3 regions of the Pseudomonas sp. ZY71 genome follow, and region 1 is predicted to be linked to each of the others. Evidence: predicted binding sites of a transcription regulator. Region 1 holds the regulator's gene; each other region holds the start of a gene.

Region 1 (10,208 bases):
GTTCACGCAACAGGGTCAGTGCAACCATCTGCCCCACCGCCTGCTCCGAACCGTAGCTCGACAGAATGCTGAAGCCCTGCAGCGCCAGCACCATGCCGATGAAGATCCCGGAAACGACGATGATCACCAGCGACATGACGCCGACTGAATGCAGCTGCTTGACCAGCAGACTGAAACCTCCGCTGATCCCGCCACGCCCCAGCAAGGCATGAAACAGGAACAGCGTCGCACGACCGAACACCGCGACGGCGTCGATCGCCGCCTCGCCGAACCGGCGCACGCGTTCTATTAATGAAATTCTGCGCATCAGCGCTTCCCCAGAAGATCTGCGCGGTAATCCGTCGCTGGAAAATGGTACGGCACCGGGCCATCGGGATCGCCGGTCATGAACTGACGGATACGCGGCTCGTCCGAGTTCATCAACTCGTCCGGCGTACCCTGCCCCAGCACCTGACCATCACCGACAACATAGATGTAGTCGGCGATGCTCGCGGTTTCAGCCAGATCGTGGGACACCACGATACTGGTAATCCCCAGCGCATCGTTGAGCAGACGGATCAATCGGACCAGCACGCCCATGGCGATCGGGTCCTGCCCGACGAACGGTTCGTCGTACATGAGGATCTGCGGATCGAGCGCAATCGCCCGCGCCAGTGCGACGCGGCGTTTCATGCCACCGGACAGCTCGTCCGGCATCAGCTCGATGGCACCGCGCAGACCAACCGCCTGCAGTTTGAGCAGGACGATGTCGCGGATCATTTCTTCCGGCAGATCGGTATGAACACGCAGGGGGAAAGCCACGTTCTCGAATACATCGAGATCGGTGAACAGCGCGCCGCTTTGAAACAGCACACCCATGTGCTTTCGCGCATCGAACAGATCGCTGCGCGAAAGCGCAGGCAGGTTCTGGCCGTTGACCCAGACTTCGCCGCTGGCAGGGCGCAATTGTGCGCCCATCAATCGCAGCAGCGTGGTCTTGCCACACCCGGAAGGCCCCATGATGCCGGTGACCTTGCCGCGCGGGATGCGAATATCGACGTTATTGAAAATGCTGCGCGCACCGCGCTTGAAGGAAACTCCCTTCAGCTCGACCGCGTAGGCGTTATCGGCACTCATCTAAACTCCTTGCGATGCAGCCTCTCACTCGGACGCCTGTCTTTACTTAAAAAGTACGTACATCCCGGGCAGGCCGAACTGGCGGCGAACTATATCACTGCAAAGGCTACGCGCCCAAGGCTTGTACCTGCCTGAGTTCGGCGATATGACAGGTGCGCAGGCTCTTTTGCCGGGTTTTGGTAACCAGGAATGACAAAGCACGACGAACTAGCGTGAGGCTTTGCAACATAACCGCTATAATCGCCGCCTTTTCATCGGGCTAAACGATTTCTGACATGAGCCAATCCAGCGATCTGATTCAATCGGCACAACGCACCATCCAACTCGAAGTGGAAGCCGTACAAGGCTTATTGCCCCATATCGACGCCGATTTCGTACGCGCTTGCGAGATAATCCTGAACAGCAAGGGCCGTGTAGTCGTGGTCGGCATGGGCAAATCAGGACACATCGGCAACAAGATTGCCGCCACGCTGGCCAGCACTGGCACTCCGGCCTTTTTTGTTCACCCGGCCGAGGCCAGCCATGGCGACATGGGCATGATCACCCGCGACGACGTGATCCTGGCCCTGTCGAACTCCGGCTCGACCAACGAAATCGTCACGCTGCTGCCGCTGATCAAGCGCCTTGGCATCCAGCTGATCAGCGTCACCGGCAACCCGCAATCGCCGCTGTCCAAAGCTGCCGAAGTCAATCTCAACGTGCACGTCGAGCACGAGGCCTGCCCGTTGAACCTGGCGCCGACCTCTTCGACGACTGCGGCCCTGGTCATGGGCGACGCCCTCGCCGTCGCGCTGCTTGAGGCCCGCGGCTTCACCGCCGAAGACTTCGCCTTCTCCCATCCTGGCGGTGCCCTCGGCCGTCGCTTGTTGCTGAAAGTGGAAAACGTCATGCATTGCGGTCAGGCGTTGCCGCAAGTACAACGCGGCACATTGCTCAAAGACGCGCTGATGGAAATGACCCGCAAGGGCCTGGGCATGACCGTCATCCTTGAAACTGACGGTAAACTGGCCGGGATCTTCACTGACGGCGATTTGCGCCGCACACTGGATCGCAGCATCGACATTCGCAGCGCCACCATCGATCAGGTGATGACGGCCCACGGCAAGACGGCCCGGCCGGAAATGCTGGCCGCCGAAGCCCTGAAAATCATGGAAGATAACCGAATCAACGCTTTGGTAGTCGTAGACGAGGAAGATCGCCCGGTCGGCGCCTTCAACCTCTCCGATCTGCTGCGCGCAGGAGTCATGTAATGAGCAACGATCTGCTGCAACGCGGCAAAGCGATCAAACTGGCGGTTTTCGACGTCGATGGCGTCCTTACCGACGGGCGCCTGTACTTTCTTGAAGACGGTAGCGAATTCAAGACCTTCAACACCCTCGACGGTCAGGGCATCAAGATGCTGATGAACGCCGGCGTGCAGACCGCCATCATCAGCGGCCGCAAAACGCCGGTGGTCGAGCGTCGAGCGAAAAACCTCGGCATCCCGCACCTGTTTCAGGGGCGCGAAGACAAATTGGTCGTTCTTGACGGCCTGCTGGAGCAACTGGGCCTAAGCTATGAACAGGTCGCCTACCTCGGTGACGACCTGCCTGACTTGCCGGTGATTCGCCGTGTAGGCTTGGGCATGGCCGTGGCCAACGCGGCCGACTTCGTCCGCGAACACGCCCATGGCGTTACCCGAGCCCGCGGTGGTGAAGGTGCCGCCCGCGAATTCTGCGAACTGATCCTGCGCGCCCAAGGCCACCTCGATGCGGCCAACGCCGCGTACCTGTGAGCCAAGCCATGTTCAGCAAAAAATTTCGTAACTTCCTGCTGTTCGGCTGCATCGCTGCGATTTTCGCAGCGGTCGGCTACTGGAATATCAGCCCGGAACGCTTTCTCGACAAACCACCGGTCACCTCGGTGGAAACGCCTATCGACTGGTATGCAACCAACACGCATACCCTGCAATACCTGCCGGATGGCAAGGTGCAGTATGAAATGACGTCCGAAAAAGCCGAGCACGTGAAGGCAACCGACGTCACGCTCGTGACCAAACCCGACCTGAACATGTATCGCGGAACGGAATTTCCGTGGCACGTGACCAGTGAGCGCGGCGAAGTGAACTCAGGCGGCACCGAAGTCGAACTGATCGATTCGGTACGCGTTGCGCGCACCGATGAAAAGAAGCGTGACATCCTGATCACGTCCACTCGCATGACCGTGTTCCCGCAGCAGGAATATGCGCAGACCGAGCAACCCGTTAGAATCGACGGCGCTGGCGGTGTATCGACTGGCGTTGGAATGAAAGCGTACCTGAAGGAAAGCAGGATACACCTGCTATCGAACGTAAGAGGACAGTATGAGGCTCGTTAAAACCCTCCCTATTTTGCTCAGTCTGGGCGCAGCACTGGGAAGCGTGAGCGCCTGGGCTCTGCCGAACGATCAGCAGCAACCTATCCGCATTCAGGCCGACGACGCCCAACTGGATGACAAGAACGGCATCGCCACCTACAAGGGCGACGTGATCATCACCCAAGGCTCGATGAAGGTGACCGGTAATACCGTGACCATCACCCGCACCCCGGCCGGCGATATCGACGTGGTGACTTCGGTGGGCAACCTTGCCTACTTCGAACAACTGCAGACCGCTGGCGACACCAAGCCGGTTCAGGGCTGGGGCGTGACGATCCAGTACCATGCTGCGCAGAATCGCGTCGTGCTGATCGACAAGGCCAAGGTTGTCGACAAGGACAACAACACGACGCAAGGCGAGAAAATCGTCTATGACACCGTGAAGAAACTGGCCAGCGCCGGTCGCGCTACCGGCAGCAAGGTTACCGAGGCGCGTCCGCGCATCGATATGGTGATCCAGCCGAAGAAGAAAACCGACGAGAAAACCCAGTAATGGCAACTCTGAAAGCTCAGCACCTGGCCAAGGCCTATAAAAGCCGCCAGGTCGTGCGTGACGTCAGCCTGTCGATCGACAGCGGCCAGATCGTCGGCCTGCTCGGCCCGAACGGTGCCGGCAAGACCACCTGCTTCTACATGATCGTCGGCTTGGTACAGGCCGATCAGGGCCGCGTACTGATCGATGATCTGGACGTCAGCCACCAGCCGATGCACGGCCGTGCAAAGGCCGGGATCGGCTATCTGCCGCAAGAAGCGTCGATCTTCCGCAAACTGTCGGTGGCCGACAACATCATGGCCATCCTCGAGACCCGTCAGGAACTCGACAAGGCCGGTCGCCGCAAAGAGCTGGAAAGCCTGCTGCAGGAATTCCACATCAGCCACATCCGCGACAACCTCGGCATGAGCCTGTCCGGTGGTGAACGCCGCCGGGTGGAAATCGCTCGCGCGCTGGCAACGGCACCGAAATTCATCCTGCTCGACGAACCGTTCGCCGGTGTCGACCCGATTTCGGTCGGCGATATCAAGCAGATCATCCACCACCTCAAGGCCAAAGGCATCGGTGTGCTGATCACCGACCACAACGTTCGTGAGACGCTGGATATCTGCGAAACCGCTTACATCGTCAACGATGGTCAGTTGATTGCCGAGGGCGATGCAGAAACCATCCTGGCCAACGATCTGGTCAAGGAAGTGTATCTGGGCCACGAGTTCCGCCTGTAAGCGCAACAGTGCCCGGTGCGCCGCCCGGGCGCTGTATCGATTCAAGCAGGATTTAATACGCTTTAATTGTTACAGCGCTCTAGGCAAACACTTCAGTTTCAGGCATATAATTTGCTTAAGTTTGGCGCTCCGGCGCCCTGTAGTGGATGGCGCATAGCGCCGGCGAATAAGGTGTTAAGCCCCTGCCATGAAACCATCGCTAGTCTTGAGAATGGGCCAGCAGCTGACGATGACACCGCAGCTGCAACAGGCCATCCGCCTGCTCCAATTGTCGACCCTGGATCTGCAACAGGAAATCCAGGAGGCGCTGGAATCCAATCCGATGCTCGAACGCCAGGAAGAAGGCGACGACTTCGACAATTCCGACCCCATGGCCGACAACGCCGAACAGAAGCCCACCGAAATCCAGGAACCCTCCTATCAGGAAACCGCGCCGACGGTGGACAACCTCGAGGACGGCGAATGGAACGAGCGCATCCCCAACGAGCTTCCGGTCGACACGGCCTGGGAAGACGTCTACCAGACCAGCGCCAGCAGCCTGCCCAGCAGCGACGATGACGAGTGGGATTTCACCACACGCACGTCCGCCGGCGAGAGCCTGCAAAGCCACTTGCTGTGGCAGCTGAACCTTGCACCGATGTCCGACACCGATCGCCTGATCGCCGTGACCCTGATCGATTGCATCAACAATCAGGGCTACCTGGACGAAACCCTCGAAGAGATCCTTGAGGCGTTCGACCCGGAACTGGACATCGAACTGGACGAAATCGAAGCCGTCCTGCACCGCATCCAGCAGTTCGAACCGGCCGGCATCGGCGCGCGCAATCTCGGCGAATGCCTGCTGCTGCAATTGCGCCAGTTGTCGGCCAAGACACCTTGGCTGGCTGAAGCGAAACGTCTGGTCAGCGATTACATCGACCTGCTCGGCAGCCGCGACTACAGCCAGTTGATGCGGCGCATGAAGCTCAAGGAAGACGAACTGCGTCAGGTCATCGAGCTGGTGCAAAGCCTTAATCCGCGCCCGGGTTCACAGATCGAATCAACCGAAGCCGAATACGTCGTGCCCGACGTGATCGTGCGCAAGGACAACGAACGCTGGCTGGTCGAACTCAATCAGGAATCGGTGCCACGCCTGCGCGTCAACGCCCAGTACGCTGGTTTCGTCCGCCGCGCCGACACCAGTGCCGACAACACCTTCATGCGCAACCAGTTGCAGGAAGCCCGCTGGTTCATCAAGAGCCTGCAGAGCCGCAACGAAACCCTGATGAAAGTTGCCACCCAGATCGTCGAGCATCAGCGCGGTTTTCTGGAGTACGGCGACGAAGCGATGAAGCCATTGGTCCTGCATGACATCGCCGAAGCGGTCGGCATGCACGAATCGACGATTTCACGGGTGACCACGCAGAAATTCATGCATACCCCGCGCGGTATTTATGAGCTGAAATACTTTTTCTCCAGCCACGTCAGCACCTCCGAAGGCGGCGAATGCTCGTCCACGGCGATCCGCGCGATCATCAAAAAACTGGTTGCTGCGGAAAATCAGAAAAAGCCGTTGAGTGACAGCAAGATCGCTGGTTTACTGGAGGCACAAGGCATTCAGGTGGCTCGCCGCACCGTCGCCAAGTACCGCGAATCCCTCGGGATCGCGCCTTCGAGCGAACGCAAGCGGTTGATGTAAGCCACGTTACAGCGTTCCAGTGGCAGGCTATCCAGCCTGCCGCTTTATGCACTGGCAACGAAGGAGAAGCTGTATGCAAGTCAACATCAGTGGACACCAACTGGAAGTGACCGAACCTCTGCGCGACTACATCAATGAGAAACTTCAACGATTGGAGCGCCATTTCGACAAGATCACCAACGTGCAAGTCACGATGTGCGTCGAAAAGCTTAAGCAGAAAATCGAAGCCACCTTGCATATTCCCGGCAGCGAAGTGGTCGCCAACGCAGAAGATACTGATATGTATGCTGCGATCGACTCACTGACCGACAAGCTGGATCGCCAACTCAAAAAGCATAAGGAAAAGACCCAAAGCCTCCTCCAGGGCGCGACAGGTCGATAACCCCCCATTCCATGATCCGACTTGAAAGTATCCTGACCCCCGGCCGTTCCCTTGTGAACGTGCCGGGCGGCAGTAAAAAGAAAGCTCTCGAACAAATTGCCAACCTGATCGCCCGCGAAGTGCCGGATCTGGCCATGCAGGATGTCTTCGAGGCGTTGATTGCCCGTGAAAAACTCGGTTCCACCGGTTTTGGTAACGGCATCGCCATCCCCCATTGCCGCCTCAAGGGTTGCCAAGCGCCGATCAGCGCGCTGATGCACCTTGACGCTCCGATCGATTTCGACGCCATTGACGGCGCTCCGGTTGACCTGCTGTTTGTTTTGCTGGTCCCGGAAGCCGCCACCGATGCGCATCTGGAGTTGCTACGTCAGATCGCCAGCATGCTGGATCGTAAGGAAGTGCGCGAAAAGCTGCGTAGCGCACCGAGTAGCGAAGCCTTGTATCAGGTCGTCCTGAGCGAGCAGAACGGGCATTAATCATGCGTTTGATCATCGTCAGCGGCCGTTCCGGCTCGGGTAAAAGTACGGCTCTGGATGTCCTTGAGGACAACGGCTATTACTGCATCGACAACCTGCCCGCAGGCTTGCTGCCGGAACTGGCCGAACGCGCGCTGATTCACACTGAGCTGGCGCAACCGCTGGTGGCCGTATCGATCGATGCGCGCAACCTGCCGAGTCATCTGACGCGCTTTCCCGAGTTGCTTGAAGATGTCCGGGCCAAGCACATCCAGTGCGATGTCCTGTATCTGGACGCCGACGAAGAAACCTTGCTCAAGCGTTTCTCCGAAACCCGCCGTCGCCACCCGCTGAGCAACGCCAATCGCTCGCTGGCCGAAGCTATCCAGGATGAAACCGCCCTGCTCGGCCCGATCGCCGACCTCGCCGACCTGAAGATCAACACCACCAATCTGAACCTGTATCAGCTGCGCGACTCCATCAAGCTGCGCCTGCTGAATCAGCCGGAGCCGGGCACCGCGTTTCTGGTCGAGTCATTCGGCTTCAAGCGCGGCATGCCGGTGGATGCAGATCTGGTGTTCGACGTGCGCTGCCTGCCCAATCCGTACTGGAAGCCGGAACTGCGTGCGCAATCAGGTCTTGATGCGCCAGTGGCCGAGTACCTGGCCGCACAGCCGGAGGTCGAAGAAATGTTCCAGGACATCTTCACCTACCTGCACAAATGGTTACCGCGCTTTGCCGCGAGCAACCGTGCCTACGTCACCATTGCCATTGGCTGCACCGGCGGACACCATCGCTCCGTCTACCTGACCGAACGCCTGGGTCAGGCCTTGCAGAAAACCCTGAAGAACGTCCAGGTTCGCCACCGCGACCTCACTTAAAGGATTCACACCGCGATGCCTGCTCTGGAAATCGAAATCATCAACAAGCTGGGCCTGCATGCCCGCGCATCGGCCAAGTTTGTCGGGGTGGCCGGGCAGTATCCGGATTGCTCGATCAGAGTGGGCCGCACGCCAGACACCACGGTTGACGGTAAAAGCATCATGGCAATGATGATGCTGGCGGCTGGCAAGGGCACCAAGATCTATTTGAGTACTGAGGGCGAGAAAGATCAGGAAGCGCTGGATGCGCTGGTGGCGTTGATCAACAACTATTTCGACGAAGGTGGCTGACAGCCAAAATCAAAAGATCGCAGCCTTCGGCAGCTCCTGCATTGGAATGCGTTCCCTGTAGGAACTGCCGAAGGCTGCGATCTTTTGATCTGCTTCAGCCCAACGCCGTATCCATCACCATCATCAGACAAAACCCGATCAACAGGCCAAGGCTGGCCAGTTTGTCATGACCATGGCGTCGTGATTCCGGGATGACCTCGTGGGTCACCACCAGCAACATTGCCCCCGCCGCCAGTGCCAGACCTAATGGCAGCAGCACCTGCGCCAGACCGACCAGCCACGCACACAGCAACGCAAACACCGGTTCGACCAGACCTGACGCCGCGCCGATCAGGAACGCCTTGACCCGCGACATTCCTGCCCCGGCCAATACCAGCGCAATCACCAGACCTTCCGGCACATCCTGCAGGGCAATGCCCATGGCCAGACTGTCCGCATCCGGCATGCCGCCGCCGGCAGAGACGCCAACGGCCATGCCTTCCGGGATGTTATGGGCAATGATGGCGAACACGAACAGCCAGATCCGCGGCGGAATAACCGGATGCTCGACAGTGCCGACGAGCATTTCCGGGGACGCGCCGGAAACCTGGCGATCGACCAGATACAAGCCAAACGCACCGAGCATGATGCCGAAGCAGATCAGGCCACTGGCGCCCCACGGAGTCAGGCCGAGGCTTTCAGCGGCGGCAATGCCCGGCACGATCAACGAAAACGCCGTCGCCGCCAACATCACCCCGGCACCAAAACCCAGCAAAGTATCGCTGAGTGCCTGCGGCATGCGCCGAATCACCAGCACCAGCACCGGCACCGCGCCAAGCGCCGTGCCGAGGGCGCAGATCGCGCCGCCCTGCAACGCCCGCGACAGCCTCGGCTCGAGATCCAGCCATTCCAGCCCGTGGGCGACCAGCAAGGTCATGCCCGCCAACAGCAACAGCGATCCCACTGCGTAACGAAACATACGCCCACTTCCGATCGCCAGTGTCTCAGTGCCCATAGTCAGCCTTGGATTGTTTTTATAGAAGACTTAAACCAGTGCGGCCTGATAGCGCGCAGCCACTTCAGGCCAATTGATCACGTTGTAGAACGCATTGATGTATTCCGGACGACGGTTCTGATAACGCAGGTAATAGGCGTGCTCCCAGACGTCGAGACCGAGAATCGGCGTGTTGCCATTCATCAACGGGCTGTCCTGGTTGCCGCTGCTTTCCACGATCAGTTTTTTCTCCGGGGTCACGCTGAGCCAGGCCCAGCCGCTACCAAATCGAGTCAGTGCGGCTTTGGTGAAGGATTCCTTGAAGCTGTCGAGGCCGCCCAGATGTTCATCGATGGCCTTGGCCAGCGCGCCATCCGGCTTGCCGCCACCGTTGGGCACCATCACTTCCCAGAACAGCGAATGGTTGGCGTGACCGCCGCCCTGATTGATCACCGCCGCACGGAGTTTTTCCGGCAGATCCTTAACGCTGGCGACCAGTTTTTCTACCGGCCACTCAGCGTATTCAGTGCCTTCTACCGCCGCGTTGAGGTTGTTGATGTAGGTCTGGTGATGCTTGGTGTAGTGAATCTCCATGGTTTGCGCATCGATATGCGGTTCGAGGGCGTCGTAGGCGTAAGGCAAGGCAGGCAAGGTAAAAGCCATTTCAATGGACTCCATGGTGATGTGGGGCAGGCGCGCGGCGCGCATTGCCGGTATCCGGGTGCAGCAGGCGCTGGGTGCGCGGGTATTCGCCGTGTTCACTGATGAAATTCAGCAGCTCGACGTAGGTCTTGCTGCTCTGGCGCAGCGCTGCTTCACG
Region 2 (10,208 bases), 650 kb from region 1:
ACCACTCTCAAGCGAACAAGGTTTAACCCTCATCCCCCTCATCATCATCGCCACCATCCACCTTCATTCCCAATTCCTTGATCTTGCGCGTCAGGGTATTACGCCCCCAACCCAGCAATACTGCGGCATCACGCCGACGTCCGGCCGTATGCTTCAGCGCCGTTTCGATCATGATCCGCTCAAATGCCGGCACCGCACTGTCGAGCAAACTCGACTGGCCACGCGCCAAGGCCTGATCGGCCCATTGACGCAACGCCTGCTCCCAGTTGGTCACCGGTGCCGAATCCTGCGGCAGGTTCAACAGCTCCGGTGGCAGGTCACTGATGTGCACTTCGCGCCCGGACGCCATCACGGTGATCCAGCGGCAGGTGTTCTCCAACTGACGCACGTTGCCGCCCCACGGCAGGTTCTTCAGGTATTCCTCGGTCTCGCTTTTCAGTAGTTTCGGCTCCACCGCCAGTTCCTGCGCGGCGCGGCTGAGGAAGTGCTTGGCCAGGGTCGGGATGTCTTCGCGACGGTCCGACAGGCGCGGGATGTGGATGCGGATTACGTTGAGGCGATGGAACAAGTCCTCACGGAATTTACCGGCGTGTACCAGGGTTTCCAGATTCTGGTGCGTCGCGGCGATGATGCGTACATCGACCTTCACCGGTACATGACCGCCCACGCGATAGAACTCGCCATCGGCCAATACCCGCAGCAGGCGTGTCTGGGTGTCGGCCGGCATATCGCCGATTTCATCGAGGAACAGCGTGCCGCCGTCAGCCTGTTCAAAACGCCCGCGACGCAGGTTCGCCGCACCGGTGAACGCGCCTTTCTCATGGCCGAACAGTTCGGACTCCATCAGATCCTTGGGGATCGCCGCCATGTTCAGTGCAATGAACGGCGAGGCCGCGCGCGGGCTGTGGCGGTGCAGGGCGTGGGCGACCAGCTCTTTACCGGTGCCGGACTCGCCGTTGATCAGCACGGTGATATTGGAGTGGCTCAAGCGGCCGATGGCGCGAAACACTTCCTGCATCGCCGGCGCTTCGCCGATGATTTCCGGGGTGCGGGTCAGCGCCGGCACGACTTCCAGGCCTTGCTGTTCTTGCGCGTGCTGGTTGGCGCGCTTGACCAGCGAAACGGCCTCGTCGACGTCGAACGGCTTCGGCAGATACTCGAACGCGCCGCCCTGATAGGAGGCGACAGCGCTGTCCAGATCGGAGTGAGCGGTCATGATGATGACCGGCAACCTTGGGTGCTGCTCGCGAATCCGCGCCAACAAATCCAGACCGCTAGCGCCCGGCATGCGAATGTCGGAAATGATCACGTCAGGCTGCTGACGGGCCAGACGACTCATCACGCCATCAGCGCTGTCGAAGCTCTGGGTGGTCATGCCTTCCTGCTGCAAGGCCTTTTCCAGAACCCAACGGATAGAACGGTCGTCATCGACGATCCATACGGTTTCACTACGGCTCATGTCGATGTGGCTCCTTGTTCCAGTGGCAGAAAGATCGAGAAGGTGGTGTGGCCTGGATGGCTGTCACACTCGATCAGACCCTGGTGCTGGCTGATGATGTTCTGGGTAATGGCCAGGCCCAGCCCGGTACCGTCCGGACGACCGCTGACCATGGGAAAGAAAATGGTTTCCTGAAGTTCCGCCGGGATCCCGGGGCCGTTGTCGATGATCTCGATCTTGGTCACCAGGCGATGGCGGACGTGGCCGATGGTGAACTGGCGCATGGTTCGGGTGCGCAGGCTGATGCGGCCCAGGCGCAGCTCGTTCTGGCTGCTGATCGCCTGCATCGCGTTGCGCACGATGTTCAACACCGCTTGAATCATTTGCTCGCGGTCGATCAGCACGTCGGGAATGCTTGGGTCGTAATCGCGCACCAGGGTGATGCAGCCCTGGCTTTCGGCTTCGACCAGTTGGCAAACGCGCTCGAGCACTTCGTGAACGTTGCACATGGCCAGCGACGGCAGTTTGTTCGAGCCGAGCATGCGGTCGACCAGATTGCGCAGGCGGTCGGCTTCTTCAATGATCACGTTGGTGTAATCGCGCAGACTGTCTTCTGGCAGTTCGCGGGCCAGCAATTGTGCTGCGCCGCGGATGCCGCCGAGCGGATTCTTGATTTCGTGAGCGAGACCGCGCACCAGCATCTTGCTGGTTTCCTGTTTGGACAGCTGCGCTTCTTCCTTGGTAATCCGCAGCAAGCGGTCACGTGGATGAACCTCGAGCAGCAACATTGTCGCGCCGTTACTGAGAATCGGCGTCACCGCGTAATCCACGGTCAGGGTCTGGCCGGTCAGTGCGGTGAGCATGGCTTCGCGTTTGGTAAACGGATGCGCCTGTTCCACCGCCTGGCGCAGGGAGTTGAGCGCCTCGGTGGATTCGGTGAACAGCTCACTGATGAATTGCCCATGGCTGCGCTGCCCGCTGATGGCGAGCAGCATCTCCGCCGCCGGGTTCATGTACTCAAGGCGCAGTTCGGCGTCGAGCAGGATGGTGGCGGTGGTCAGGTTGTCGAGCAGCAAACGGTGGATTGCGTCGCTAATGGTCATCGGAGCCTCTTTTGGGGGCGGAGCGTGCGCAACAAGCAAGCGTCGGTATCGGGAAAATGCAAAAACCAAACCAAGGCTCCGAAAAGAAGCGCTTAACCCGTGAAACAGGCGTTTGACGCTCGTTTGCGTGGCACAGGGCCAGCTCTCGCGGGTAGTTTCGAACCAAAATGGGTTGGATTGTGGGTACGGTGCAGCCTGTTGCACCAATATAGTGCGCAACGCTGAGCGGCGTTAGAAGAAACGCAGGAAGGGGTTTTTCGGTTCTTCAGGTTTGTCTTTCAAAGGGCGTTCCGGGCGCACGCCGTAATCGTCCTTGGTGCAAGGTTTGACCTGGCGTTTCTGCGCGAGGGATATGCGCAGCATGTGGAAAGGCTGGTTGGCGGTGCGTTCGACGGTGCGACCTTCGGCATCGAGAATTTCCACGGACAGGTTGTGACTGCCACGGTCGATGTTGCTCAGCGGGAACACCGGACTTAGCCCGGGTTCGCCGGTGGCTTGGCCATCCAGCAGCAGGCGATAGCGGTGACCGCGTTGCAGACCGGGTTCGCTGGTGACGCTGACGATGATTTCGCCGGCGCTGCTGCGAATGGTTGCATCGGGTTCGGGCACCAGAATGCGCAGCATGTCGTAGTGGAACAGCGGTTGTTCCGTGGATTTTTTCGCGGTGGTGATCGGCGCGGCGGCGGGGTTGGCGGACATGCGATTGCTGGTCGCGATGGGCACTCGCTTGGCGTTGCTTCGGGGCTGGTCGGTGTAGACGCGATTGCCTTGTGCGTCGGTATAGGTGAAGACCTCGGCTGAGGCTTGAAGGTTTATCAGCGCCAACACGACGATCAGCCATGCGCGGATCATGGCTTGTGCACTCGCTGCACGCTGAGGGCCACTGGCTGACTCTGCTGGATGATCGTCTGCCCATCAATCACCTGCACCACGAGCCGGTGTTCGCCGCGATCGACGTTCACCAGTTGCAGGATCGGCACGTTGCTCGGCTGACCGTAGGGCACATCGTCCAATACCAGCCTTAATTGATGCGGCGGTTGCAGGCGCGGCTTGATCAGTACGTTGACGGTGAAGGTGCCGTTATTGGCGCGCAGGGCTTCTTCGGTTGGCAGGCCGGCCAGTTCAAGAATGTCGTAGGCGTTGCGCGCAGGCTCACGGTTGGCGGTTTCGGGCGCGGGTGATGCGCTGGGTGCCTGCGGCTCGACACGATTGAGCGGCGGTAACTCCACCGGCTGCGCCTGCACGCCGTCGGGCGAGTGATCGCTGTAGACCGTGTTGCCGTTGGCGTCGGTGTACTTGTAGATCTGCGCGGCGGCGGGCAGGGCGATCAGCAGCAGAATGTAGAGAAAGGTGCGACCCATGAAATCGACCGGGATTGAAAGCGATGGGGTGCAGCATAGGCCAGACGCGGCGGTTGGCCCAACTCGGTAAACATTCAGAGATCATTCAGACACCACAAATCCCCTGTAGGAGTGAGCCTGCTCGCGATGGCGTAGTGTCAGTCAGCATCACCTTCAATGATCCACCGCTATCGCGAGCAGGCTCACTCCTACAGGGATTTGCGTCGAGCCATAAATCGCAATAAAAAAGGCCTCCCGAAGGAGGCCTCTTTCACTCACGCCACGGAACGCGGCGCTACCGGATCAGCAGCTGTAGTACAGCTCATATTCCAGAGGGTGTACGAAGGTGCGAACCTTGATTTCTTCTTCCGATTTCAGCGCGATGTAAGCGTCGATGAAGTCGTCGGAGAACACGCCGCCCTTGGTCAGGAACGCGCGGCCCTTGTCCAGCTCTTCCAGGGCTTCTTTCAGGCTGCCGCAAACTTGCGGGATCTCTTTCGCCTCTTCAGGCGGCAGGTCGTACAGGTTTTTGTCGGCAGCGTCGCCTGGGTGGATCTTGTTCTGGATGCCGTCCAGACCAGCCATCAGCAGTGCTGCGAAGGCCAGGTACGGGTTGGCAGCCGGATCCGGGAAGCGTGCTTCGATACGGCGGGCTTTCGGGCTCGATACGTAAGGAATACGGATCGAAGCGGAACGGTTGCGAGCCGAGTAGGCCAGCATTACCGGAGCTTCGAAGCCTGGCACCAGACGCTTGTAGGAGTTGGTCGCCGGGTTGGTGAAGCCGTTCAGGGCCTTACCGTGTTTGATGATGCCGCCGATGAAGTACAGAGCGGTATCGGACAGGCCGGCATAACCTTCACCTGCGAAGGTGTTCTTGCCGTCTTTCCAGATCGACATGTGTACGTGCATGCCCGAACCGTTGTCGCCGTACAGTGGCTTCGGCATGAAGGTCGCGGTGCGGCCGTAAGCGTCAGCAACGTTGTGCACAACGTACTTCAGGGTTTGGGTTTCGTCGGCTTTCTTCACCAGGGTGTTGAACTTGACGCCGATTTCGTTCTGGCCGGCAGTCGCCACTTCGTGGTGGTGAACTTCAACGGTCAGGCCCATTTCTTCCAGTGCGTTGCACATGGAGGTACGGATTTCGTGGTCGTGGTCGAACGGTGGCACCGGGAAGTAGCCGCCTTTGACGCCTGGACGGTGACCTTTGTTGCCGCCTTCGATGTCCTGGTCGGACATCCACGAACCTTGCTCGGAGTAGATCTTGAACATCGAGCCGGAGATGTCCGACTTGAATTTCACCGAGTCAAAGATGAAGAACTCAGGCTCTGGACCAGCGAACACGGTGTCACCGATACCGGTGGCTTTCAGGTGTTCTTCGGCGCGCTTGGCGATCGCACGTGGGTCGCGGTCGTAGCCTTGCATGCTCGAAGGTTCGATGATGTCGCACACCAGGATCAGGGTGGCGTCTTCGGTGAACGGGTCGAGAACGGCAGTTTCGTCAACCGGCATCAGGATCATGTCGGAGGCTTCGATGCCTTTCCAGCCAGCGATGGAGGAACCGTCGAACATCTTGCCGACTTCGAAGAAGTCTTCATCCAGCGCATCGCGAGCCGGCATGGTCACGTGGTGCTGAGTGCCTTTGGTGTCCGTGAAGCGCAGATCAATCCACTTGACGTCATGATCTTTGATGAGTTGAACCGTCTTCGACATATGTCCTCCGGGTGGCTTCGGGCTTGGTAGTGGATGCCCTTGAATTTGGGTGATGCCGGCGCGAATACTCTGCCAAGGCAACCTGCCTCACAAGGGAGCAAATTGCATGCCAGTGCCCCAGCATGGGTTTTTTGCCCCAAATTCACGCTTATTAAGGCTTCAAACGCCTGAATGCTGAAAATCTCGCCCTCTAATGTAGCGTCTTGATTCGAAAATGACCTGTTTTGGTGCACGCAAAACCTTCTGCACATTAACTGGTTAAACCTTGAGCAATTTCCGCTATAATCCGCGCCCCCCTTTTTCGGCTGGCCGTTCGCGCGCTGTTTTCATGAAACTAATCGTAAAAGTCTTCCCCGAGATCACCATCAAAAGCCGACCCGTCCGGACGAAATTCATCCGCCAGTTGGCCAAGAACATCCGCACCGTGCTCCGTGACCTGGACCCGGCCGTGGTGGTGAACGGTGTGTGGGACAATCTCGAGCTGGAAACCCGCGTTACCGACGCCAAAGCCTTGAAAGAGATGGGTGAGCGCCTGACCTGCATGCCGGGCATCGCGCACTTTCTGCAGATCGACGAGTACCCGCTGGGCGACTTCGACGACATCACCGAGAAGTGCAAAGAGCACTACGGCGCTGCGCTGGCCGGGAAGATTTTCTCGGTGCGCTGCAAGCGTGCCGGCAAGCACACGTTCAGCTCGATGGACGTCGAAAAATACGTCGGCAGCAAGCTGCGCCGTGAGTGCGGTGCTGCCGGTATCGACCTGAAAGCGCCGGAAATCGAAGTCCGTATCGAAGTTCGCGACAAACGGTTGTTCGTCATTCACAGCCAGCACAACGGCATCGGCGGCTACCCGCTCGGCGCCCTGGAGCAGACGCTGGTATTGATGTCCGGCGGCTTTGACTCGACCGTTGCGGCCTACCAGATCATTCGTCGCGGCCTGATGACGCACTTCTGCTTCTTCAATCTGGGCGGTCGTGCCCACGAATTGGGCGTAATGGAAGTCGCGCATTTCATCTGGAAGAAGTACGGCAGCTCGCAACGCGTGCTATTTGTCAGTGTTCCGTTCGAAGAAGTGTTGGGCGAAATTCTCGGCAAAGTCGATAACAGTCATATGGGCGTCGTATTGAAGCGTATGATGTTGCGCGCGGCCTCCAACATCGCCGACCGTCTGCACATCGAGGCGCTGGTCACCGGCGAGGCGATCTCCCAGGTGTCGAGCCAGACACTGCCGAACCTGTCGGTGATCGACTGTGTGACCGACAAGCTGGTCCTGCGTCCGCTGATCGTGGCGCACAAGCAGGACATCATCGACACGGCCAACGAGATTGGCACCGCCGATTTCGCCCGGCACATGCCGGAATACTGCGGGGTCATTTCGGTCAACCCGAAAACTGCCGCCAAACGCGGTCGCGTTGAGCACGAAGAGAAAGAATTCGACATGGCAGTCCTCGAGCGTGCGCTCGAAAACGCCAAACTGGTGCCGATCGATCGGGTGATCGACGAATTGGGCCAGGACGTACAGATTGAAGAAGTCAGCGAAGCACTGGCCGGCCAGATCGTGATCGACATCCGTCACCCGGATGCCGCCGAGGATGAGCCGCTGGAACTCGCTGGCGTAGAAGTACAGACGATGCCGTTCTACGCAGTGAACGCTCGTTTCAAGGAGCTGGATCCGACTCGCCAGTACCTGCTGTATTGCGACAAAGGCGTGATGAGTCGCCTGCATGCTCACCATTTGCTCAGTGAGGGGCATGCCAATGTGCGCGTTTATCGACCGAGCTAAGTGCCCGGGGCTGTTTGCCTGTGGCCTGCGTCACCGGCCCCCCGACACCGCCGTCAAGCTGTAACGGCCATGCCGGACACTACTGCTAATCGCTGCCAAGACTTGTCAGCAAACCGAATCCTCTGATCGAGATACACAAGTGATCGAAAATCTACGCAACATCGCCATCATTGCCCACGTTGACCATGGTAAAACCACCCTGGTAGACAAACTCCTGCGTCAATCCGGCACTCTGGAGCGCAACGAGCTCAACGACGAGCGCGTGATGGACTCCAACGACCAGGAAAAAGAGCGCGGTATTACCATTCTGGCGAAAAACACCGCCATCAACTGGAACGGCTACCACATCAACATCGTGGACACCCCGGGCCACGCCGACTTCGGCGGCGAAGTTGAACGTGTAATGTCGATGGTTGACTCCGTTCTGCTGCTGGTTGACGCTCAAGACGGCCCTATGCCGCAAACCCGTTTCGTGACCAAGAAGGCTTTCGAAGCCGGCCTGCGTCCAATCGTGGTAATCAACAAGGTTGACCGTCCAGGCGCGCGTCCGGACTGGGTTCTGGACCAGATCTTCGACCTGTTCGACAACCTCGGTGCTACCGAAGAACAACTGGACTTCCAGGTTGTTTACGCCTCGGCCCTGAACGGTATTGCCGGTCTGGATCACACCGCCATGGCGGAAGACATGACTCCGCTGTACCAAGCGGTAGTCGACCACGTTCCGCCTCCGGCTGTTGACCGTGATGGCGCGTTCCAGATGCAGATCTCCGCTCTGGACTACAACAGCTTCCTGGGTGTTATCGGCGTTGGCCGTATCGCTCGTGGCCGCGTCAAGCCGAACACCCCGGTTGTGGCGATCGGTGCCGACGGCAAGCGCCGTAACGGCCGTATCCTGAAACTGATGGGTCACCACGGTCTGCACCGCATCGACGTTGAAGAAGCTGCAGCAGGCGATATCGTTTGCATCAGCGGTATGGACTCGCTGTTCATCTCCGACACCCTGTGCCACCCGGACACTGTCGAGGCGATGAAGCCTCTGACCGTTGACGAGCCAACCGTTTCGATGACCTTCCAGGTAAACGACTCGCCATTCTGCGGTAAAGAAGGCAAGTTCGTGACGTCCCGTAACATCAAGGACCGTCTGGACAAAGAGCTGCTGTACAACGTTGCACTGCGCGTTGAAGAAGGCGACACCGCTGACAAGTTCAAGGTTTCCGGCCGTGGTGAGCTGCACCTCTCGGTACTGATCGAAACCATGCGTCGCGAAGGCTTCGAAATCGCTCTGGGTCGTCCGGAAGTGATCATTCGTGAAGTTGACGGCGTCAAGCAAGAGCCGTTCGAAAACGTGACCATCGACATCCCTGAAGAAGCTCAGGGCAAGGTCATGGAAGAGATGGGTCTGCGTAAAGGCGACCTGAGCAACATGGTTCCTGATGGCAAGGGCCGTGTTCGTCTGGAATACAACATCCCTGCTCGCGGTCTGATCGGTTTCCGTAACCAGTTCCTGACCCTGACCAACGGTGCTGGCATCCTGACCTCGATCTTCGATCGCTACGACACCGTCAAGTCGGGCCACATGTCCGGCCGTCAGAACGGCGTTCTGGTTTCGGTTGAAACCGGCAAGGCACTGACCTACTCGCTGGAAACCCTGCAGGCTCGTGGCAAGCTGTTCGTAGAACACGGCCAGGAGATCTACAACGGTCAAATCGTTGGTCAGAACAGCCGCGACAACGACCTGGGTGTAAACCCAACCAAAGGCAAGAAGCTCGACAACATGCGTGCTTCGGGTAAAGACGAAACCATCGCTCTGGTTCCACCTGTTCGCTTCACCCTGGAACAGGCTCTGGAATACATCCAGGAAGACGAGCTGTGCGAAGTTACTCCTAAGTCCATCCGTCTTCGCAAGAAGATCCTGGACGAAAGCGAGCGTACCCGCGCTGCCAAGAAAGCCAAGGCGTAATTTAGCCCGAGCTTGAAAAAACGCCCCCGGTCGCGAGACCGGGGGCGTTTTTGTTTGTCTGGGGGATGTGCAGGTTGGGCCTTCAAGATCAAGAGCCCCTCACCCTAGCCCTCTCCCGGAGGGAGAGGGGACTGAATGGGGGATATTCGTGAGATGCACCGACTTGCAAGAATTCTGCTGAATCCATATCGATTTGGTGGGGCTGTACCGAATCCATAATCGACTGGGTGTTTCAGGTCGATGTATGGCGCCAGACACCTCACCCCAGCCCTCTCCCTCCGGGAGAGGGCTGGGCGGGCGGCGTTCCGATGAGGGTTGGCTTTTAGAACTTCTCGATCGCGCGGAAATTCTGCTCGCGCACGACTTCCTTCGGCTTGTACGCGCAATACCCCGGCCGCGGGCCGATCTTCGGGTGATTGCGGCAGGTATCCGGGCGTTTGTCATAAATGGTGCACAAGCGGCTCTTACGATCCAGGTAGTAGCAATCGTTGTTGCTCATGCGCTGCAGGGTAAAGATGCCGGACTTCTGATTGAAGCGTTCAACCAGACCTTCCTTTTGCAGACGCTTGGCGATGTTCTTTGGCGGATCGCCCAGTTCGAACTCGTCGACCACGCCGATACGCACCAGATCCTTGATCTTCACCTCAACCGGCAGCGTGCAGCAGCTGGACACGCAGGAACCGCACATCGGGGCTGAGTATTTCGCCCACGTATCGAGACGATCGATCTCGGCGGCGGCAATCAGGTTGGGCTTCATCATCGGGAGTTACCAGGTGTGTATGCATCAGGGCGCGCGATCATACCGGGACTGGTGGATTTTTGAACAACCTTTCGCCAGATTTTTTCTGCGTGCAGGCACATTGCCGGACAATTC
Region 3 (10,208 bases), 2.0 Mb from region 1:
ACGGCGCACGCCGCGACGAGGATGGCGACTACTGGATCACCGGGCGCATCGATGACGTGATCAACGTCTCCGGCCACCGCATCGGCACGGCTGAAGTGGAAAGCGCGCTGGTGCTGCACGACAGCATCGCCGAAGCCGCCGTGGTCGGTTACCCCCACGACGTCAAAGGTCAGGGCATCTACGCCTTCGTCACGCCGATGAACGGCACCGAACCGAATGACGAGCTGAAGAAAGAACTGCTGGCGCACGTCAGCAAGGAAATCGGCAGCTTCGCCAAACCGGACCTGATCCAGTGGGCGCCGGCCTTGCCGAAAACCCGTTCAGGCAAGATCATGCGGCGCATTCTGCGCAAGATCGCCTGCAACGAACTCGACAGCCTCGGCGACACCTCGACCCTGGCCGACCCGAGCGTGGTGCAAGGCCTGATCGACAAGCGCCTCAATCAGTAAAATCCCGGGCGCGGTCAACCGGCCGCGCCCGCCCTTTCGCACTGAGTGGTCATGGAATTCATCCGCAGTCGTATTGAAAACCAACTCATGAGCCTGACCGGGCTGTCCCTCGGCCAACTCGATCTGGAAAACCCCAAGGGCGATCCTGGTCTGTTCGGCCCGGATTCGGTCAGTTGGCAGGTGCACGGCGATTTCAGCAGCATGTTGATCGGCGGCATCAGCGCGTTGCTGCTGCAAGCCTTGCATCCGCTGGCACTGGCCGGGGTTTGGGATCATTCGAATTTCCGTCAGGACATGCTCGGGCGTTTGCGGCGCACCAGTCAGTTTGTTTCCGGCACCACCTTCGGTTCGCGGCGGGATGCCGACTGGCTGATCGAGAAAGTGCGCACCATTCATCTGCAAGTGGTCGGCACTGCGCCGGATGGCCGGCCTTATGCAGCGAGCGATCCGGATTTGCTGACCTGGGTGCACGTGGCCGAAGTCAGTAACTTTCTCGCGGCACATTTGCGTTATCGCAATCCGCAGTTGTCGGGGGCGGATCAGGATCGTTATTACGCGGAAATCGCCGTGATTGCCGAACGCCTCGGTGCGCGGGATGTGCCGAAATCGCGGCAAGCCGTAGCCGATTATCTGCAACGCATGCGCCCGCAGTTGCTGTGCGATGAGCGCAGCCGTGAGGTGTTGCGTTTGTTGCTCGACGCACCGGCGCCGAGTGTTCTGGCGCGACCGTTTGGTGATCTGATGATGAAGGCTGGCATTGATCTACTGCCGGATTGGGCCAGCGATATGCTTGATGTCCGGCAGAGCTCGCTGCAACGGCAATTGATTCGCGCCAGCGTGAGGCGCAGTGCACCGATGCTGCGCTGGGCGATGCGCAATGGTTCGGTACAGCGGGCCAAACGGCGGATGGGTTTGCTGACCTAAAAGCTTCGCGAGCAGGCTCGCTCCCACATTTGGAATGCACTCCCATGTGGGAGCGAGCCTGCTCGCGAAGGGTGCAACTCGATTGCCCGCCAAGCTGCTAAACTCCCGCGCCCCCATTCTCTCCAGCAAGGCGCCCGCATGTCTTCCTTGAATCAGGCGCTGCGCGCCGCCCTCGATCAACGCCAGGATCTGCTGGCCGAGCTGCACCGCCAGGGCACCGATTGCTATCGGCTGTTCCACGGCAGCCAGGAAGGCGCCGGCGGCCTGACCATCGACCGCTACGGCCCGCAACTGCTGGTGCAAAGCTTCCACCAGACGCTGGAGCGGGAAGACCTGCTGCAACTGCACGCCATGGTTAATCAGAGCCTGGGGCTGGAAACCTTGCTGGTCTACAACGACCGCTCCCGTGGCAACTCGCGTATTGACCGTGAAGACAGCGTCTATAAGGCTGACGAGGCGGCGCTGGCCGATCTGGTTGGCCACGAATGGGGTCTGAACTACCGGGTGCGCGGTCGCCATGCCGGACAAGATCCGCTGCTGTTCCTCGACCTGCGCAATACGCGTGGCTGGGTCAAGGATCACGCCAAAGGCAAATCCGTGCTCAACCTGTTTGCCTACACCTGCGGCGTCGGCCTCAGTGCCGCCGCTGGCGGCGCGAGTGAAGTGTGCAACCTGGATTTCGCCGAGGGGAATCTGGCGGTCGGCCGTGAAAACGGTCTGCTCAACCCGCAATTGCCGGAGATGCAGTTCATCCAGTCCGATTACTTTCCGGCAATCCGGCAACTCGCCGGTCTGCCGATCAGCCAGCGTCGCGGGCAGAAACTGCCGAGCTACCAACGCCTCGATCAGCGCCAATACGATCTGGTCCTGCTCGACCCGCCCGCGTGGGCCAAGAGCGCATTCGGCACCGTCGACCTGCTGCGCGACTATCAGAGCCTGCTCAAACCGGCCCTGCTGACCACCGCCGACAACGGCGTGCTGATCTGCTGCAACAACCTGGCGAAAGTCAGCATGGACGACTGGCGCGAGCAGGTCCTGCGCTGCGCCGAAAAGGCTGGCCGGCCAGTGCGCGAGTGGAGCGTGATGACCCCGGGTGCCGACTTCCCGTCCATGGACCAGCAACCGCCGCTGAAAACCCTGATCCTGCAGCTCTGAATCGCTCGCACGGCTGACAACTGTCCAATGTGGGAGCGAGCCTGCTCGCGAAAGCGGTGTATCAGCCAACAGATAGAGTGACTGATAGAACGCCTTCGCGAGCAGGCTCGCTCCCACATGGAAAGCGTTCCTACAGAAGAATCTGAACAATCCTGCTCCATGCGAGGTACTTCGGAACCAGAATCGCGTGCCATACTCCAAGGCACTCCGATTCAGACAGATGAAGCCGCACATGCCCAAAGGATTGATTCGCGCAATTGGCGCCTTGTTGACTGCTCTGGCCCTCTACAGCCTGCTGGGGTTTCTGATTTTGCCGGGCATCGCCCTGCGTGTGGCCAATCAACAACTGGCCAATTACGCGACAGTGCCTGCGCATATCCAGCGTATCGAGCTCAATCCGTTCAGCCTTGAAGTCACCCTGTGGGGACTGGTCATCGGCGAGCCGGGCAAGGAACAGATCGGTTTCGATCGCCTGTACGCCGACCTGCAAATCGACAGCCTGTGGACCAAAGCCCTGCATCTGGCCAACATCGAGCTGGACAAGCCGAAGACTGAAATCCTTTTCGCCAAAGACGGCAAACTCAACCTGCTCGGCCTGTTCAATGTGCCGGCCAGTGAGCCGACACCGGCCGATCCGGATGCCAAGCCCTTCCCGCTGCGCATCGACAACATCAAACTGGCCGGCGGCGTGGTGCACTTTGAAGACGTGCGCCCGAGCGAGCCGATCGAATTCCTCTACGACGACCTCAGCTTCGAACTGAAAAACCTCAGCACCCTGCCCGAAGACAGCGCCGACATGACCCTGGTCGCCATCGGCCCCGCTGGCGGCCGGATCGACTGGAGCGGTAATTTCAGCCTGATCCCGTTCACCTCCGAAGGCACCCTCAAAATCACCGACGGCAAGATGAAAGCCTTCTGGCCCTACGTGCGTGACTCGGTGCCTTTGGTACTCGAAGACGGCGTGATCAGCCTCAGCAGCGAATACAAACTCAATCTGTCGAAAGAAACCGAACTGCAGTTGAACAACGTGGCGGTGAGCATCGCGCCGTTCGCGATCAAGGCCCCCGATGGACGCCCGTTGGCGAAGCTCGAACGTCTCGACGTCAGCGAAACCTCGGTCGATCTGGCCAAACAGCAAGTGGTGGTCGGCAAGATCCGCAGCAACAAACTGGAAACCTGGGCAGCGCTCGAAGCCGACGGCCAACTGGACTGGCAGAAACTGTTCGCCAGTCAACCGTCGAAACCCGCCGCCAAAGCCGCCGCAGAACCGGTGAACACGCCGGCCGCTGCCGACTCGCCGAAAACACCGCCCGCGCCGAGCAAACCATGGCAAGTGCTGCTCAAAGACGTGCAATTGCGTAACTACACCGTGCATCTGGCCGACCGCTCGGCCACACCCGCCGTCGCCCTGGATATCACCCCGCTGAACGTCGATCTGCAGGATTTCGACAGCCTCAACGGTTCGCCCTTCAAACTCAAGCTCGACAGCGGTGTGGGCAAACAAGGCAAGATCATGGCCGACGGCACGGTCAATCTTGCCCCGGTCAACGCCCAGCTCAACGTGAAGACCCAGGACATCGACCTGCGTGTCGCGCAGTCCTACATCAATCCGTTCATTCGCCTGGAACTGCGCAGCGGCATGCTTGGCAGCGATCTGAAGGTCAATCTGAAGAGCACCGAACCGCTTGCGCTCAGCGTCACCGGGCGCGCGCAGATCGATCAACTGCACACCCTCGACACCCTGAAAACCCGCGACTTCCTCAAGTGGCAGCAAGTGGTGGTCGAAGGCCTGAATTATCAACACGGCGACAGCCTGTCGATCGACAAGATCAACCTGTTCCAGCCGTATGCGCGATTCATGATCAACGATGATCGCACCACCAACATCGATGATCTGCTGATTCCACAACCCGCCGACAGTGGCGCGAAAAGCACCGCAGCGAAACCGGCCAGCAACGAAAAACCGCTGGGTATTCACATCGGTGGCATCGCCATCAATGACGGCTCGGCCAACTTCGCCGACTTCAGCCTGACACCGAACTTCGCCACCGCAGTGCAACAGCTCAACGGCCAGATCGGTACCATCGACAGCCGTCAGGCCAAACCGGCCAGCGTCGACATCAAAGGCAAGGTCGACCGTTATGCACCAGTAACCATCAAGGGCGCGGTCAATCCGTTCGACCCGATGGCCAGCCTCGACATCGCCACCAGCTTCAAACGCGTCGAGCTGACAACACTGACGCCCTACTCCGGCAAATTTGCCGGCTACCGTATCCGCAAGGGCCGGCTCAACCTTGACCTGCATTACCTGATCACCAAGGGTCAGCTCAAAGCCGAGAACAAGGTGGTGGTCGAGCAATTGCAGCTCGGCGAAAAAGTCGACAGCCCGGACGCCGTGAGCCTGCCGCTGAAACTGGCGATCGCCTTGCTCAAGGACGTCGACGGCAAGATCTCCATCGAACTGCCGGTCACCGGCGACTTGAACAATCCACAGTTCAGCGTGATGCCGATTGTCTGGCAGACCCTGCGCAACCTGATCGTCAAAGCCGCTGCCGCACCGTTCAAGATGATCGGCGGGCTGATCAATGGCGGCGGCTCGGAAGACCTCGGCACCGTGTCGTTTGCGCCGGGTTCCAGCGACTTGAGCAAGGATGCCGAAGCGGCGCTGGTCAAACTGTCCCAGGCACTGAAGGAACGTCCGGCACTGCGTCTGGAAATCGAAGGCACAGCAGCGAAGAGCAGTGACGGCCCGTTGCTCGCCGAGCAGCGTCTGGAGCGCGAATACCAATACAACTACTACAAGATGCTCCAGCGTCGTGGCGATAAAGTCCCGGCTCAGGCGTCGCTGCTGCAAGTGCCGGAGGGCGAGAAAGGCCCACTGCTAGAAGGCATCTACCGTACTCGTCTGAAAACCCAGCCACCGGCCGAATGGAGGGATCTGGGCAAGGAAGAACGTACGGCGAAGATGCGCGAAGGCGTGATTCAGTTCTGGAGTGGCAGCGATGTACTGCTGCGTCAGTTGGGTCAGGACCGTGCCAGCAGCATCAAGGATTATCTGGTCGATAAAGGTCAACTGGCAGACGACCGCGTGTACTTCATCGACGCCAATCTTGGCGAGGCCGAGAGCGACGGCCGCGTGGTCACGCAAATGCATCTGGATGCCGAGTGATGAAACTGCAGTGGCTGGCCTTGATCGCAATGACGCTCGCGGCCAGTCACGCCTCGGCGTCCGATACGCTGCGCTGCGGCAGCCAACTGATCAGCCTTGGCGACCGCTCCAGCGAAGTCCTGCAAAAGTGCGGTGAACCGGTCAGTCGTGATGTGCTCGGTTACAAGCGCAGCGCCAATCGCCGCGAGGAGTTTCAGGTCGAGGAATGGACCTACGGCCCGAGCAACGGCATGTATCAATACTTGCGCTTCGAAGGCAATCGCCTGCGGCAGATCAACAGCAAGCGCGGTAACTAAACCAACACCGATTCCCCCTGTAGGAGTGAGCCTGCTCGCGATAGCGGTCTGTCAGCTAATCAAATTGCTGACTGACTCACCGCTATCGCGAGCAGGCTCACTCCTACATTTGTTTTGTGTTGCCCCTGAAATAGAACAGGCCCCGGCACAAGTGGCGGGGCCTGCAATGGTCACATCCGTGTGACCGTTCGCATGAACTCTAAAGTTGCGGCAGACGTATTGCTCGGCCCGTCTGTCGCGCCTTCTCCCGGTCCAGGCGAGAAGTCATGCCTTACTCGGCTTTCAGGCCGTCAGCGGAGACCGCTTTAACGCCTTTGATTTTCTTGGTGATGTTCACTGCGGTGGTTTTCTGAGCTTCGGTAACGGCTACAGTCGACGACAGCGACACAACACCTTTGTTGGTTTCTACTTTGATGTCAGTGCCTGGGATGCCTTTTTCGGTGACCAGGTCGCTTTTGACTTTGGTGGTGATCCAGGTATCGGAAGTAGTTTCTTTAGCCTTGGTCATTTCACCGGCGGCCAGAGTCATTGGAGCCTGAGTAGCCTGGGTGGATTGTGCGAATGCACCGGAAGCCATGGTCAGGGTCAGCGCGGTAGCGGTAGCAGCAGCGGCAGTGATAGCGAACTTCTTCATACGAGTAACTCCTGTTTTTCTGGAAAGTCTGCTGGTTGTCTTGTCAGCAGGGTTACCAAGGTAGTTGCGAACGCTGTGCCAACTTTTTATCCATAATAAAAATCTTTAAAATCAAACACTTAGCCAAAAACCCAAATTCCGGTTTCATGCAATTTGCATGACTTGCAGATAAATCGCATGCAAGTTGCGGTTTTTTGGAAAGTTCCTAAGACGCTGAAATTATTGAAGCTTTTATTTATCGCCAGACCAAGAAAATGCCCCGTAAACGGGGCATTTTTAACAGATCGAATGATCGATCAAGTACCGCTGCCTGGGCAGCCTTTAGGGGCGTAGTCGGCGTTCACGGTTGATGCACAACTCCAGACACCCGCTGCCGAGCCAGTCCCGGAAGAGCGGGTTAGCGTGATCGTTTTGCCCAACACCGGAGCTGGTGCGTTAGCGAGCGTGCAAACGATGCTGCCTGCCCCGGAAGACGCAGTACCTGACGCCGCTACGGTGCCGCAGTTGGTGGTGGTGAAAGTGGCGCTACCGGTGACGTTCGTCAGGCTTGGATCGGTGCCTTGGTTAATGGTGTCTTCAAACGGAATCTTCAGTGCACTGATTTCCGCCAGACCCGCCGTGACCTTCGCCCGCGCTTGATACTTGGTGTACTGCGGCAAGGCGATAGTCGCCAGAATCCCGATGATCGCCACCACGATCAGCAGCTCGATCAGAGTAAAACCTTGTTGTTTTTTCATAGACACGCTCCATGCATGAGTCGAAATCTCATGATCTGCAAGGGACGCAGCATAGGCCATGCCAATGCCTCCAGCCCCCGCCCACTGGGCGCAAAGCGTGTACAACGCCATTTCCTACAACATGCAACCGCACTATCTGACACTTTTTGTCACCTGCACCCTCCGTGTTTGGCGCTGTCACTTGACTAGGCTATAAGTCATGAACTGCAAGCGTGCGGAATCCCCATGAATGACATCGCTCTGAGCGGTCTGGCCAAGCAATTGGTCCAGGCCGAACTGCTCACGGAAAAAACTGCCCAGCAGGCCTGGCAACAGGCCCAGCGCAATCGCCTTTCGCTGGTCAGCTATCTGGTGCAGAACAAACTGGTGAAAAGCTCACAGGTCGCCGAGATCGCCTCCGAGCATTTCGGCATGGCGTTCCTTGATCTCAACTGCCTGGACAAGGAAACCCAGCCCAAGGGACTGGTCAGCGAAAAACTCGTGCGCCAGCACCATGCCCTGCCTTTGTGGCGGCGCGGCAATAAACTGTTCGTGGGGATTTCCGACCCGAGCAATCATCAAGCGATCAACGACATTCAGTTCAGCACCGGCCTGAGCACCGAAGCCATTCTGGTCGAGGACGACAAGCTCAGCGACGCCATCGAGAAATTCTTCGACACCCACGCCAGTGGTCTGGAGGACATGGCCGATGTCGATCTCGACGGGGTCGATGTCGAGTCCATCGACGACAGCAAGCAAGACGCTATCGGCGGGCTCGACGCCGACGATGCGCCGGTGGTGCGTTTCGTTCACAAGATGCTGCTCGACGCGATCAAAAGCGGCTCATCCGACTTGCACTTCGAACCTTACGAGAAGAACTACCGGGTACGGGTGCGCACCGACGGCATCCTGCGCGAGGTGGCCAAGCCACCGATTCAACTGGCCGGGCGCATCGCCGCACGCCTGAAAGTCATGGCCAGCCTGGATATTTCGGAACGGCGCAAACCGCAGGACGGGCGGATCAAGATGCGTCTGTCGAAGAGCAAATCGATCGATTTCCGGGTCAACACCCTGCCGACGTTGTGGGGCGAAAAAGTGGTGATCCGGATCCTCGACCCGTCCAGCGCGCAGATCGGTATCGACGCCCTCGGCTATGAGCCCGAGCAAAAGGATCTGTACATGGCCGCACTCAAGCAGCCACAGGGCATGATTCTGGTCACCGGCCCCACCGGTTCGGGTAAAACCGTGTCGCTCTACACCGGTCTGAATATCCTCAACACCGTCGACATCAATATCTCCACCGCCGAAGACCCGGTGGAAATCAACATGGAAGGCATCAACCAGGTCAACGTCAATCCCAAGCAAGGGCTCGACTTTGCCCAGGCACTGCGCTCATTTCTACGGCAGGACCCGGACGTGATCATGGTCGGCGAGATCCGCGACCTGGAAACCGCCGAGATCGCGATCAAGGCTGCGCAGACCGGTCACCTGGTGCTCTCGACCCTGCACACCAACAGCGCTGCGGAAACCCTCACGCGTCTGCACAACATGGGCATTCCCGGTTTCAACATCGCCACCTCGGTCAGCCTGATCATCGCCCAGCGCCTGGCGCGCAAACTGTGCAGCCACTGCAAGAAAGCCATCGAAATCCCGCGCGAAACCTTGATCAAAGAAGGCTTCCCCGAGGAACGCATCGGCCATTTCACGATCTACGAGCCGGTCGGTTGCGATCACTGCAACGGCGGTTACAAGGGACGCGTGGGGATTTATGAAGTGGTGAAAAACACACCGGAGCTGCAACGCTTGATCATGGCCGAAGGCAACTCGCTGGAAATCGACAGCCAAATGCGCCGCGACGGCTTCGACGACCTGCGCACCTCCGGGCTGCACAAGGCCATGCAAGGCATCACCAGCCTTGAAGAAATCAACCGGGTCACCAAGGACTGAACATGGCGGTCAAGGCAGCGAAAATCAGTATTTATGCCTGGGAAGGTACGGACAGGAAAGGCAGTAAAGTCACCGGTGAACTAAGTGGACAGAACCCGGCACTGATCAAGGCACAACTGCGTAAACAGGGGATCAATCCCGGCAAGGTACGCAAGAAGTCCGCCTCGTTGCTGAGCTTTGGCAAACGCATCAAGGCTCAGGACATCGCTCTGTTCACCCGGCAGATGGCGACCATGATGAAGGCCGGCGTGCCGCTGCTGCAGTCGTTCGACATTATTGGCGAGGGTTTTGAGAACCCGGCCATGCGCAAGCTGGTGGACGAGGTCAAACAGGAGGTCGCGGCCGGTAACAGCTTCGCCACGGCCCTGCGCAAAAAGCCGCAGTATTTCGACGAGCTGTATTGCAATCTGGTCGATGCGGGCGAGCAGTCCGGCGCCCTCGACACCTTGCTCGAACGTGTCGCGACTTATAAGGAAAAAAGCGAACGGCTCAAGGCCAAGATCAAGAAAGCCATGACTTACCCCTCCGCCGTGGTGCTGGTGGCGGCAGTCGTGACCGGGATCCTGCTGGTCAAAGTGGTGCCGCAGTTTCAGTCGGTTTTTTCCGGTTTCGGCGCTGAGCTGCCGGCCTTCACCCTGATGATCATCAGCCTCTCGGAATTCATGCAGCAATGGTGGTGGGCGATTCTCGGCGCGCTGGTCGCGGCGATTTTCGGCACCCGTCACGCACTGAAAACCTCCCAGGCGCTACGTGATCGCAAAGACACCTGGCTGTTGAAACTGCCCTTGGTCGGCACGCTGATGTACAAGTCAGCGGTAGCCCGCTTCGCTCGAACCCTGTCGACCACGTTTGCTGCCGGTGTGCCATTGGTGGAAGCGCTCGACTCGGTGGCCGGCGCTACCGGCAACGTGGTGTTCA

The links. Region 1 encodes sigma-54, which starts transcription at its own class of promoters, with help from an activator protein. Its sites were predicted from a motif close to ANTGGCATNNANNTTGCTNT; they were not measured.
Region 2: a site for sigma-54 is predicted at 5,686-5,705, ahead of glnA (type I glutamate--ammonia ligase). Genes of this name have one in related genera too.
Region 3: a site for sigma-54 is predicted at 7,411-7,430, ahead of VY732_RS25180 (pilin). Genes of this name have one in related genera too.

Annotation. Positions count from the first base shown of each region.
Region 1 is NZ_CP144274.1:1,023,655-1,033,862, reverse strand. It holds gene mlaE (lipid asymmetry maintenance ABC transporter permease subunit MlaE) at 1-307, opposite strand, end outside; gene VY732_RS04395 (ATP-binding cassette domain-containing protein) at 307-1,116, opposite strand; gene VY732_RS04390 (KpsF/GutQ family sugar-phosphate isomerase) at 1,392-2,366, shown strand; gene VY732_RS04385 (KdsC family phosphatase) at 2,366-2,890, shown strand; gene lptC (LPS export ABC transporter periplasmic protein LptC) at 2,899-3,471, shown strand; gene lptA (lipopolysaccharide transport periplasmic protein LptA) at 3,458-4,003, shown strand; gene lptB (LPS export ABC transporter ATP-binding protein) at 4,003-4,728, shown strand; gene VY732_RS04365 (RNA polymerase factor sigma-54) at 4,916-6,406, shown strand; gene hpf (ribosome hibernation-promoting factor, HPF/YfiA family) at 6,480-6,788, shown strand; gene ptsN (PTS IIA-like nitrogen regulatory protein PtsN) at 6,800-7,264, shown strand; gene rapZ (RNase adapter RapZ) at 7,267-8,124, shown strand; gene VY732_RS04345 (HPr family phosphocarrier protein) at 8,140-8,415, shown strand; gene VY732_RS04340 (ZIP family metal transporter) at 8,510-9,409, opposite strand; gene VY732_RS04335 (superoxide dismutase) at 9,440-10,051, opposite strand; gene VY732_RS04330 (hypothetical protein) at 10,053-10,208, opposite strand, start outside.
Region 2 is NZ_CP144274.1:372,515-382,722, forward strand. It holds gene ntrC (nitrogen regulation protein NR(I)) at 23-1,459, opposite strand; gene glnL (nitrogen regulation protein NR(II)) at 1,456-2,541, opposite strand; gene VY732_RS01675 (DUF4124 domain-containing protein) at 2,773-3,393, opposite strand; gene VY732_RS01680 (DUF4124 domain-containing protein) at 3,390-3,902, opposite strand; gene glnA (type I glutamate--ammonia ligase) at 4,185-5,591, opposite strand; gene thiI (tRNA uracil 4-sulfurtransferase ThiI) at 5,920-7,374, shown strand; gene typA (translational GTPase TypA) at 7,514-9,334, shown strand; gene VY732_RS01700 (YkgJ family cysteine cluster protein) at 9,657-10,094, opposite strand.
Region 3 is NZ_CP144274.1:5,677,809-5,688,016, forward strand. It holds gene acs (acetate--CoA ligase) at 1-449, shown strand, start outside; gene VY732_RS25155 (oxygenase MpaB family protein) at 501-1,373, shown strand; gene VY732_RS25160 (class I SAM-dependent rRNA methyltransferase) at 1,512-2,528, shown strand; gene VY732_RS25165 (DUF748 domain-containing protein) at 2,749-5,697, shown strand; gene VY732_RS25170 (DUF2845 domain-containing protein) at 5,697-5,993, shown strand; gene VY732_RS25175 (BON domain-containing protein) at 6,265-6,627, opposite strand; gene VY732_RS25180 (pilin) at 6,924-7,364, opposite strand; gene pilB (type IV-A pilus assembly ATPase PilB) at 7,590-9,290, shown strand; gene VY732_RS25190 (type II secretion system F family protein) at 9,293-10,208, shown strand, end outside.